Regions from separate parts of the Enterobacter sp. PL_is511 genome, predicted to be linked through region 2. Evidence: predicted binding sites of a transcription regulator. Region 2 holds the regulator's gene; each other region holds the start of a gene.
What was found. The regulator LexA, encoded in region 2, represses DNA repair genes until DNA is damaged. The targets are predictions, from matches to a motif close to TNCTGTATGTACATACAGNA.
Positions count from the first base shown of each region.

Region 1: a site for LexA is predicted at 1,572-1,591, ahead of AC0TN7_RS20615 (metal-dependent hydrolase). Genes of this name have one in related genera too.
Region 3: a site for LexA is predicted at 1,747-1,766, ahead of sbmC (DNA gyrase inhibitor SbmC). Genes of this name have one in related genera too.

Region 1 is NZ_JBVPGP010000024.1:1,063,633-1,067,667, reverse strand. Features, by position in the region: gene AC0TN7_RS20630 (fructosamine kinase family protein) at 1-111, shown strand, start outside; gene AC0TN7_RS20625 (YniB family protein) at 148-684, opposite strand; gene hxpB (hexitol phosphatase HxpB) at 833-1,504, shown strand; gene AC0TN7_RS20615 (metal-dependent hydrolase) at 1,606-2,196, shown strand; gene AC0TN7_RS20610 (L-cystine transporter) at 2,324-3,715, shown strand; gene cedA (cell division activator CedA) at 3,764-4,035, opposite strand, start outside.
Region 2 is NZ_JBVPGP010000013.1:67,639-71,673, forward strand. Features, by position in the region: gene AC0TN7_RS01660 (CsbD family protein) at 1-14, opposite strand, end outside; gene dinF (MATE family efflux transporter DinF) at 136-1,473, opposite strand; gene lexA (transcriptional repressor LexA) at 1,537-2,145, opposite strand; gene AC0TN7_RS01675 (diacylglycerol kinase) at 2,254-2,622, opposite strand; gene plsB (glycerol-3-phosphate 1-O-acyltransferase PlsB) at 2,777-4,035, shown strand, end outside.
Region 3 is NZ_JBVPGP010000016.1:2,210-6,244, reverse strand. Features, by position in the region: gene sbcB (exodeoxyribonuclease I) at 1-297, opposite strand, end outside; gene dacD (serine-type D-Ala-D-Ala carboxypeptidase DacD) at 496-1,662, shown strand; gene sbmC (DNA gyrase inhibitor SbmC) at 1,782-2,255, shown strand; gene AC0TN7_RS03225 (FUSC family protein) at 2,348-3,406, shown strand; gene AC0TN7_RS03220 (DUF496 family protein) at 3,565-3,900, shown strand; gene AC0TN7_RS03215 (gamma-glutamylcyclotransferase family protein) at 3,948-4,035, opposite strand, start outside.

The DNA of each region.
Region 1 (4,035 bases), on a different contig from region 2:
GACCGCCAGCCGGTGTATCAGCTTTATACGCTGATGAACCGTGCCATTCTTTTTGGCGGAGAACACCTGGTTAACGCCCAGCGGGCACTCGAGCGTATGCTTGCCGCCTGAGACGCGAACGGGTGGCCTTGCCGCCACCCTTATCGCTTACAGAAAACCGAGCAGTGAGAAGAAGAAGTATCCCGCCACAATGATGATCACGGGAAGGATATAGAGCGGGAAAATTTGCAGGAAAATGGTGTGACGCGGCACAACAATGCGGGATTCGATCTGCTCCCGACTCATGCCTTCCGGGCCTTTGGCCTGCTCCAGAATCAACTGATCCTCAACGCCTTCGCGTAAAAAGCGCGTCTGGCGGCTCATCCTCGCGCCAGAGGCCTGCAGTGCTAGCGCAACAAAGATCAGGGCGTATATCACCCAAAAGCCGATATTCAGCTGTTGATGAAAATCCGGGGTGGGTGAGTTAAACCAGAAAACATTCAAAAATGGCGTATTAAAACGCATCATCTCAATCATGACATGAGCGAAATCAAGCATTACCGCATTGATACCCGGCTGTTTTTCGCTGTGATCGTACATAAATTTGAGTACAGAAATCAGCGTAGAAATGACGGCAGGAATAAAAATCACCCAGCCAGCAATACGTTTTAAGACCGCAATGCGTCCAGCTTGTTGATACGTCATCAGTTCCTCTTCATAAAGACGCGTTATTTGTGCCTAAGTCTACCTGCTGGCCATCAATTTCGCCCGCTCTTTAAAAGCAATATGCTAAATTGCAGATTGTGCTTAGCACGTATCGTCTGTCGAACACCCTGGATAAGGAGACGTTGTGATGTCGACACCGCGCCAAATTCTTGCCGCAATTTTTGACATGGATGGATTACTGATCGATTCCGAACCGTTGTGGGATCGCGCCGAACTGGATGTGATGGCCAGTCTGGGCGTCGATATCAGCCGCCGTAATGAACTACCTGATACGCTGGGCCTGCGCATCGATATGGTGGTTGACCTGTGGTTTGCCCAACAGCCGTGGGTGGGTCCCGATCGCAATGAGGTGACCGCACGCATTATCAGCCGCGCCATCTCTCTGGTGGAAGAGAGCCGGCCGCTGCTGCCCGGCGTACGTGAGGCTGTCGCGCAGTGTAAAGCCCAGGGGCTGAAGGTTGGCCTGGCTTCCGCTTCACCGCTGCATATGCTGGAAAAAGTGCTCACGATGTTTGAACTGCGCGACAGTTTTGACGCGCTGGCGTCCGCTGAGAAATTGCCTTACAGCAAGCCGCACCCGCAGGTCTATCTGGACTGTGCCGCTAAGCTCGGCCTGGATCCCCTCAGCTGCGTTGCGCTGGAAGATTCCGTTAACGGCATGGTGGCCTCTAAAGCCGCGCGGATGCGCTCCATTGTGGTGCCTGCGGAAGAAGGCCGTCACGACCCCCGGTTTGCGCTTGCCGACGTGAAGCTTAATTCACTGGCAGAACTGACGGCGCATCATCTGCAGGGCGGTTAACGCCCTCCTTCGGTTTGTGACAAACAGTTACACCGTCACCTCTTCCGCCTACTGTATAAAAACCCTATACTGTATGAATTGACAGTTTCGTGGGTTTTATCATGACGGCGGAAGGCCACCTGCTTTTTTCTATTGCGTGCGCAGTATTTGCCAAAAACGCTGAACTTACCCCCGTGCTGGCACAGGGGGACTGGTGGCATATTGTCCCTTCCGCCGTATTGACCTGTCTGCTGCCCGACATCGACCACCCTAAATCCTTCCTCGGACAGCGTCTGAAATGGGTGTCGAAACCCATCGCACGCGCGTTCGGCCACCGGGGATTTACGCACAGCCTGCTGGCCGTGTTTGGCCTGCTGACGCTGTTCTATTTAAAAGTGCCTGAAAGCTGGATAGTCCCCGCCGATGCCATCCAGGGGATGGTGCTGGGCTATTTAAGCCATATTCTGGCCGATATGCTGACGCCTGCGGGCGTGCCGCTGCTATGGCCCTGCCGCTGGCGTTTCCGTTTTCCCATCCTCGCACCGCAGAAAGGTAACCAGCTTGAGCGGGTATTATGCATGGCGCTGTTTGCTTACGCCGTCTGGATGCCGCAAACCTTGCCCGAAAACAGTGCAGTTCGCTGGTCATCCCAGATGATTAATTCGCTGCAATTTCAGTTTAATCGCTTTATTCATCACCAGATTGAACAGTAAACCGACAAAATTATCCCATTTGTCATAACCCATTCCATTTGGATATAAGCGCTACATCACACTTCTGCTAACCTTCCGCCAACAGGATCGGTAAAAACCGACCCAATAATAAATCAGGAGAACGGGGATGAATTTTCCACTCATCGCGAACGTCGTTGTGTTCGTTATATTGCTATTGCTTCTCGCGCAGGCGCGCCACAAACAGTGGAGCCTGGCGAAAAAGGTGCTGGTTGGTCTGGCCATGGGTGTCGTATTTGGTCTGGCATTACAGGCAATTTATGGCTCCGATAATCCAGTTCTGAAAGATTCCATTCAGTGGTTCAACATTGTCGGTAACGGCTATGTCCAGCTGCTGCAGATGATCGTTATGCCGCTGGTGTTCGCCTCTATTCTGAGCGCCGTGGCCCGCCTGCATAACGCCACTCAGCTAGGAAAAATCAGTTTCCTGACCATTGGTACGCTGCTGTTCACCACGCTGATTGCCGCGCTGGTGGGTGTGCTGGTCACCAACCTGTTTGGCCTGACCGCAGAAGGTCTGGTTCAGGGTACCGCTGAAACGGCACGTCTTACCGCAATTCAGACCAACTATGTGGGTAAAGTAGCTGACCTGACCGTGCCGCAGATGGTGCTCTCCTTCATTCCGAAGAACCCGTTTGCTGACCTGACCGGTGCGAGCCCAACCTCGATCATCAGCGTGGTTATTTTCGCCGCGTTCCTGGGCGTCGCGGCGCTGAAGCTGCTGAAAGACGACGCGCCAAAAGGCGAACGCGTTCTGACCGCGATTGACACCCTGCAAAGCTGGGTGATGAAGCTGGTTCGTCTGGTTATGCAGCTCACCCCTTACGGCGTGCTGGCGCTGATGACCAAAGTGGTTGCCGGCTCTAACCTGCAGGACATCATTAAGCTGGGCAGCTTCGTTGTCGCCTCTTATCTGGGCCTGGGCATTATGTTCGTGGTGCACGGCATCCTGCTGGGCGTGAACGGCGTCAGCCCGCTGAAATACTTCCGTAAAGTCTGGCCGGTACTGACCTTTGCCTTCACCAGCCGTTCCAGCGCCGCGTCTATTCCGCTGAACGTTGAAGCGCAAACCCGTCGTCTGGGCGTGCCTGAATCCATCGCCAGCTTCTCTGCCTCCTTTGGTGCCACCATTGGTCAGAACGGCTGTGCGGGTCTGTACCCGGCGATGCTGGCCGTGATGGTCGCGCCGACGGTGGGTATCAACCCGCTGGATCCGGTATGGATCGCCACGCTGGTCGGGATTGTTACCGTAAGCTCCGCAGGCGTTGCGGGTGTTGGCGGTGGCGCAACCTTCGCCGCGCTGATTGTGCTGCCTGCGCTGGGTCTGCCCGTAACGCTGGTCGCCCTGCTGATCTCCGTTGAGCCGCTGATCGACATGGGTCGTACCGCGCTGAACGTGAGCGGCTCCATGACCGCCGGTACGCTGACCAGCCAGTGGCTGAAGCAGACCGACAAAACGATTCTGGAAAGTGAAGACGACGCCGAGCTGGCGCACCGTTAATCACGGTAGAAATAAAAAAACCGCCATCAGGCGGTTTTTTTATGGCTGTTATTCTTCAACCTCTTCATCCTGGCGGATCTGCATCGCCCACCGCTGTGCGGACTCCGGCACCGTAAACGTGGGAGAGCGACGGAAATGTTCGCCGATCAGCACAAAGGCCACGTATTTCCCCCGCAGCAGCCAGACATCACGAAAGCCCTCCACTTTCAGGGCATGGTCAGGCGGCGCGGGCTCAACGCGGGGCACATAGCTAATAACCTGGCGGTTTTGTTGACGAAGAGGTTTCATAAGCGACGGATTCACTAAAGCAAAATTCTTGA
Region 2 (4,035 bases):
TCGTCTTTATTCATCATCGTGTCCTCTTAAGTTAAGCGTCGGGTCGTAACGTCCGTTACGTTCTTTTCTGCTGGACGTGATAATTATTGTAGTTAAGGATTCGGCAGTTGGTTTCATATTCGGAATCTTTAACCGTCACGATATATCGTGACGTGAAGAGAACCAGGTATTGTTTTGCCAGTGGCGGTGCCAGATAAACGCCAGCGACAACCCTCGCAGCGAGAGGAAAACGGCCAGGGCCAGCCACAAACCGTGATTACCCAGCCAGGGGAGCGTCAGCAGCGTCAGACCAAACCCGGCCGCTGCAACCGCCATACTGTTACGCATTTCCGCTCCGCGCGTCGCACCAATAAACATGCCGTCCAGCAGATAACACCAGACGCCGACCACCGGTAAGACGACTTGCCAGATGAGATAGTGACTCGCCAGCTCGCGCAGCGCAGGGATAGACGTCAGCAATGCAACGATCTGCTCACCAAAGAAGGCGTAAACCATACCGAACGCCAGCGCCACCAGTCCCGACTGGCGGCAGGCTGCCCGCCAGACGTCCCGAAGCTGCCCGCTTTCGCGCGCACCGTACGCCTGCCCGGAATGCGCTTCTACCGCATAGGCAAAACCGTCCAGCGCGTAGGCGGTAAAGGTCAGTAGCGTCATCAATACTGCGTTGACCGCAACGATTTCTGGCCCCAGTCGAGCCCCGAAGACCGTCAGCGCTCCGAAGCAGAGCTGAAGCAGCAGCGAGCGCAGCATGATGTCTCGGTTAAGCGCCAGCAGCTTACGGATATTGCCGCGCCATGCGGTTTTGAGCAGCGCCAGGGAGATGCCGCGCATCGCCAGCACGCGCCAGACCATCCACAGGCCAATAATAAAGGTTCCGTACTCGGCAATCGCCGTCGCCAGCGCCGCGCCCTGCACGTTCATATGCAGACCCATGACCAGCCAGACATCCAAAACGATATTGAGCAGGTTACCCACCACCAGCAAAATCACGGGTGCACGGGCGTACTGCACGCCCAATAGCCACCCCAGCAGAACCAGGTTAGCCAGTGACGCGGGCGCGCTGAGCCAGCGGATTTCAAGGAAACGTCGCGCCTGCTCTAATACCGCCTCGCTGCCGCCAACAACATGAAGCGCAAGGTCGATCAGGGGCGCACGCAATAAAACGATTAACGCCCCCGCGCCAAGCGCGAGGATCAGCGGCTGGACCAGCGCGCGCGCCAGACGCAGCGGATCTTTTGCACCATAAGCCTGTGCCGTGAGCCCGGTGGTGCTCATACGCAAAAAGAGCAGCAGCATAAACAGGAAGCTGGTTGCCGTCGCGCCAATCGCCACGCCGCCAAGATAAACAGGCGAATCAAGATGGCCAATAACGGCCGTATCGACCAGACCCAGCAAGGGAACGGTAATATTGGAGAAGATCATCGGAAGAGCAAGACGCCACAATGCCTTATCGGATGCCGTCAGCAGTGACATGAAAAATACCGGGTGTGGAGAATGAAGCAGGCTACAGCGGCGCCATAGCCTGTCAGGAAGAGGTTACAGCCATTCGCCGTTGCGAATGACCCCAACCGCCAGCCCTTCGATAGAGAAGTTGTGTTCGCGAAGATCGACCACAATCGGGGAGAACTCGTTGTTTTCAGGCAGTAGCTGAACGGTGTTCCCCTGTTTTTTCAGACGTTTGACGGTGACTTCATCATCAATGCGCGCGACGACTACCTGGCCGTTACGTACATCCTGCGTTTTGTGCACCGCAAGCAGATCGCCGTCAAGAATACCGATGTCTTTCATCGACATACCGCTGACGCGCAGCAGGAAATCAGCGCTCGGTTTGAACATGGCTGGATCGACCTGGTAATGGCCTTCAATATGCTGCTGTGCCAGTAAAGGCTCACCGGCAGCAACACGCCCCACCAGCGGAATGCCCGTCTCTTCTTCCACCAGCAGGCGGATACCACGTGACGCGCCCGAAACAATCTCAATCACGCCCTTACGCGCCAGCGCTTTCAGGTGTTCTTCGGCAGCATTTGGAGAACGGAAACCCAGACGCTGCGCGATTTCCGCACGCGTGGGTGGCATACCCGTCTGGCCGATATGATCCCGGATGAGATCAAACACCTCTTGCTGCCTGGTCGTTAACGCTTTCATTCCGCCCCCTGGGTGTATATACAGTTATGCTGTGAGTATATACAGTCAAAGGCGATTTTGGAACCAAAAACTGCACAAAAAACCAGGGACTTAATTATTCCTCGAGGCTCATCGGAAATGTGACCAAAGCAGCGTGACCCAGGTGATAGCGGCAGTGATAATCGCCAGCAACACGGCAGCAGAGCCCATGTCTTTTGCACGGCCAGAAAGTTCATGGAAATCTGAACCAATGCGATCAACCACGGCCTCAATAGCGCTATTAAGAATTTCCACTATCATCACCAGAAGCACGGAACCGATAAGAAGTACGCGGGTAATAGCATCAACATCAAGGTAACAGGCGACGATCACCGCGATGATAGCGGCGACGCCCTCCTGGCGAAAGGCGGCTTCGTTGATCCACGCGGCACGGAAACCTTTCCATGAATAGCCGGCGGCTTTGATGATACGCGTTAACCCAGTGGTATTATTGGCCATTAAAAGAACCTTTTATGAAAAAAAGCGTCAGTAACAGGAACTGTAGCGCGTTTCGCTACAGCCTGAAGTATGACGGGTAACAACAGAAATTTTGCGCGCTTTCTGTTATCCTTGCGCCGCAATTGCATTATTAACCAGAGGCTTTACATCGTTTATGTCCGGCTGGCCACGAATTTACTACAAATTACTTAATTTACCATTAAGCATCCTGGTAAAAAGCAAGTCTATCCCAGCAGAACCCGCGCTGGAATTGGGGCTCGATACGTCACGTCCTATTATGTACGTTTTGCCTTATAACTCGAAGGCAGACTTACTGACGCTTCGCGCCCAGTGTCTGGCGCATGACTTACCTGACCCGCTTGAACCGCTGGAAGTTGACGGGACGCTGCTGCCGCGCTATGTGTTCATTCACGGTGGACCGCGCGTGTTTACCTACTACACGCCAAAAGAAGAGTCCATCAAGCTGTTCCATGACTATCTCGACCTGCACCGCAGCAACCCCGATCTGGATGTGCAGATGGTGCCGGTATCGGTGATGTTTGGTCGTCGTCCGGGCCGTGAAAAAGGTGAAGAGAACCCGCCGCTGCGCATGCTTAACGGCATCCAGAAGTTCTTTGCGGTCTCCTGGCTGGGGCGCGACAGCTTTGTGCGTTTCTCCCCTTCCGTTTCGCTGCGTCGCATGGCGGACGAACACGGCACCGACAAGATCATCGCGCAAAAACTGGCGCGCGTGGCGCGTATGCACTTCGCCCGCCAGCGCCTTGCTGCCGTTGGGCCGCGTCTCCCGGCGCGTCAGGATCTGTTCAACAAGCTGCTGGCCTCCAAAGCGATTGCCCGCGCCGTCGAAGACGAAGCGCGCAGCAAGAAAATATCGCATGAGAAAGCCCAGCAGAACGCCATTGCGCTGATGGAAGAGATTGCAGCGAACTTCTCTTACGAGATGATTCGCCTGTCCGATCGTATTCTCGGCTTTACCTGGAACCGTCTCTACCAGGGCATCAACGTTCATAACGCCGAGCGTGTACGTCAGCTGGCGCATGATGGCCATGAGATTGTCTATGTTCCCTGCCACCGCAGCCACATGGACTACCTGCTTCTTTCCTACGTGCTCTATCATCAGGGGCTGGTACCACCGCACATTGCTGCCGGTATCAACCTGAACTTCTGGCCAGCGGGTCCAATTTTCCGCCGCCTGGGCGCATTCTTTATCCGTCGTACCTTCAAGGGCAACAAGCTCTACTCCACCGTGTTCCGCGAGTATCTGGGCGAGCTGTTCAGCCGCGGCTATTCCGTGGAGTACTTCGTGGAGGGCGGTCGTTCCCGTACCGGACGTCTGCTCGATCCGAAGACCGGCACGCTGTCGATGACCATCCAGGCGATGCTGCGCGGAGGAACCCGCCCCATCACGCTGGT
Region 3 (4,035 bases), on a different contig from region 2:
GTTGGGGACGGTAAACAGGTCGTGGATGCGTCGGGCGAATTCTGCCTCGTTAACGCCTTTTTCCCGCGCTTCCTGAGGGGTGATCCCGGTGACCATGACCGCGCCGGGCTGCGGCAGATAGTCATCCGCAGGCTTGCAGTAAAAGACCTCGGGCTCGCCAATGATGTTGAATTCGTCGTCGGTACGGATGGCGGCAAACTGCGCCGGTCGGTCCAGCGCCGGGTGAGTGCCAAAGGTTTCATAGTCATGAAATAAAAAAGTCGGGCGAGCGGCAGAGTCAGACACCAGTAATACCATCCTGTTAAAAAATGACGTCACTATGGTAAACGATCGTGCGGTCGAGACCGAATAAAAAGCACCTCCGCATCGCAGATTTGCGCGCCAGCTTCAGAGAAAAATCTGCGTTCTGTCACATTTTTTTGCAATTAAGCCAGGTAACGACATCAGAACTCCCGTAAAAAGGTCATCGATTTTTAATGACCTGAGGATATACCGTTGAAACGCCGTCTGTTTATTGCTGTTTCTTTACTCGCTTCGAGTGTCTCATCTGCTTTTGCGGCCGAACCACTGGATTTTTCGCCGCAGCCTCCGGCCATTCAGGCTGGCTCCTGGGTGCTGATGGATTACACGACTGGTCAGATCTTAACGGCGGGCAACGAACATCAACAACGCAATCCGGCGAGCCTGACCAAGCTGATGACGGGGTATGTGGTGGATCGGGCCATTGATAGCCACCGCATTACCCCGGACGACATCGTCACCGTAGGGCGCGATGCCTGGGCAAAAGGGAACCCGGTGTTTGACGGTTCATCGCTGATGTTCCTGAAAGAAGGCGATCGCGTCTCCGTGCGCGACTTAAGCCGCGGCCTGATTGTCGACTCTGGCAACGACGCCTGCGTGGCGCTGGCCGATCACGTGGCGGGCGGTCAGCCGCAGTTTGTGAAGATGATGAACGACTACGTGCAGAAGCTGAACCTGCGCGATACGCATTTTGAAACCGTCCACGGGCTGGATGCGCCGGGCCAGCACAGCTCGGCCTATGACCTGGCCGTACTCTCCCGCGCCATCATCCACGGTGAGCCCGAGTTTTATCATATGTACAGCGAAAAGAGCCTGACCTGGAACGGGATCACCCAGCAAAACCGTAACGGCCTGCTGTGGGATAAAACCATGAACGTGGACGGGCTGAAAACAGGGCATACCTCAGGGGCCGGTTTTAACCTGATTGCGTCTGCCGTAGACGGCCAGCGCCGTTTAATCGCGGTGGTGATGGGGGCGGATAGCCCGAAAGGGCGCGAAGACCAGGCCCGGAAACTGCTGCACTGGGGGCAGCAGAATTTCGATACGGTGCAGATCCTGCATAGCGGTAAAAAAGTAGGGACAGAGCGCATCTGGTACGGCGATAAGGAGCAGGTGAAACTGGGTACCGACCAGGACTTCTGGCTGGCCCTGCCGAAAGCGGAAGTACCCAACATCAAAGCCAAATACGTACTGGATAAAAAAGAGCTGGAAGCGCCGATTGCCGCGCACCAGCGGGTCGGGGAGATCCAGCTCTACGACCGCGACAAGGTGGTAGCCCACTGGCCGCTGGTCACGCTGGAAGCCGTTGATAAAGGCGACCTGTTCTCTCGGCTGAGCGATTATCTGCACCACACGCTCTAACGGCAGATGAGCAGACTGGCAGGGTTGCGAGTCTGCTCACATAATAAACACTCCTCGTTTGCTGATAATAGTAATCCGGTTTTATAGTGTATAAATATACAGTAATGAGCGGAGGCAGCATGGACTACAGTATTAAGCAGCAACAGAAACGTAAGATTGCCGGTTTTCATTTGGTCGGACCGTGGGAACACACGGTAAAACAAGGCTTTGAACAGCTGGTGATGTGGGTCGACGGGCGTCACATTGAGCCGCTGGAGTGGGTTGCAGTTTACTACGATAATCCGGATGAAGTCCCGCCAGAAAAACTGCGCTGTGATACGGCCGTTACGGTACCGGATGATTTCGTTATCCCGGAAAACAGCGAAGGCGTCATGATGACGGAAATCGCGGCCGGGGATTATGCCGTGGCGACGGCGCGCGTGGAAAACTACGACTTCGCCACGCCGTGGTATCAGTTCTTCAATTCCCTGCTGCAGGACAATAAGTACCAGATGGCGCTCAAACCCTGCTTCGAACGCTATCTCAATGACGGCAATGCGGACGGTTACTGGGATATCGAAATGTATATCGCGGTAGAGCATAAAACGGTTTAAGCCTGCTAAGTGAAGGGTTTTTCAGCCGGGAGCGATCCGCCCGGCCGAAAACACAGTACAATTGTGATTTGCCGTGTAGCTGGAGAGCGGGTGTGCGTCCCGACAAATCATTAACCCCTTTTGAAATTCGGTTGTACAAACACTACCGCGTGGTGCATGGGTGCCGCATCGCGCTGGCTTTCGTGCTGACGTTTGTACTGGTGCGTTTATTGGATGTTCCGGAAGGGACGTGGCCGCTGATCACGCTGGTGGTGGTGATGGGGCCCATCTCGTTTTGGGGGAACGTTGTTCCGCGCGCCCTGGAGCGCATTGGCGGGACCGTGTTAGGTTCGGCTCTGGGGCTTATCGCCCTCAAGCTGGAGCTTATCTCGTTTCCGGTGATGCTGGCATGGTGCGGTGCCGCCATGTTCCTGTGCGGCTGGCTGGCGTTGGGTAAAAAGCCGTATCAGGCGCTGCTGATCGGTATTACGCTCGCGGTGGTGGTCGGTGCGCCCGCCGGGGATATGACCACGGCGCTGTGGCGAAGCGGGGATGTCATCCTGGGTTCACTGTTGGCGATGCTCTTCACCGGTATCTGGCCGCAGCGTGCTTTTCTGCACTGGCGTATTCAGATGGCCAGCTACGTCACCGCGTTTAACCGCGTCTATCAGGCCGGTTTTTCCCCGAATCTGGTTGAACGCCCGCGCCTGGAAAAGCACCTGCAGACCATCCTTAACGACGTGGTCAAAATGCGCGGCCTGATCACGCCCGCCAGCAAAGAAACCCATATTCAGAAATCAATTTTCGAAGCTATCCAGACGGTAAGCCGCAATCTGGTCTGCATGCTTGAGCTGCAAATCAACGCCCACTGGGCCACGCGCCCCAGCCATCTGTTGATGCTTAACGCGCAGACCCTCAAAGAGACCCAGCAGATGACGCAGCAAACGCTGTTGACCATCGCCCATGCGCTCTATGAAGGGAACCCGCAGCCGATACTGGCCAACAGCGAGCGACTGAACGAGATCGTCGCGGAGCTGAAGCAGTTAATCAATGAACGCCAGAGCGATAACGTGGCGGAAACGCCTATTCATGGCTACGTCTGGCTGAGCATGGAACTGGCGCGGCAGCTTGAGCTGTTATCGCACCTGATTTGCCGGGCGCTGCGCAAATAAAAGGCGTATGTGACGGCTGCTGCTTCGATTCAGCAGCAATTGGGGTTATGATAGCTTTAAACGATATACTCATTGTCATTCGCAGCCGCTGTCAGTAAGGTTATTGTTACAACGGTTGCCTTAACGAATCCGAATCTCACATTATCAGGGGTGTAAAAATGGAAACTACCAAGCCTTCGTTCCAGGATGTTCTGGAATTCGTCCGCCTGTTCCGCCGCAAAAACAAACTGCAGCGTGAAATCCAGGACGTTGAGAAGAAGATCCGTGACAACCAGAAACGTGTTCTGCTGCTCGACAACCTGAGCGACTACATCAAGCCAGGCATGAGCGTTGAAGCTATTCAGGGCATCATCGCCAGCATGAAGAGCGACTATGAAGACCGTGTTGATGACTACATCATCAAAAACGCTGAGCTGTCCAAAGAGCGTCGCGACATCTCCAAGAAGCTGAAAGTGATGGGCGAAATCAAAAACGGCGAAGCAAAAAGCGAGTAATCGCAGCGAATAGTGAAAAAGGCTCTCTGGTGACAGAGAGCCTTTTTTTATGACGCAGAATGGGGCTGTAGCTGATAAATCCAGGCCTGGACCTGCTTGCCTTCAGCAGTGGTCACCGTGACCTCAACCCGATCG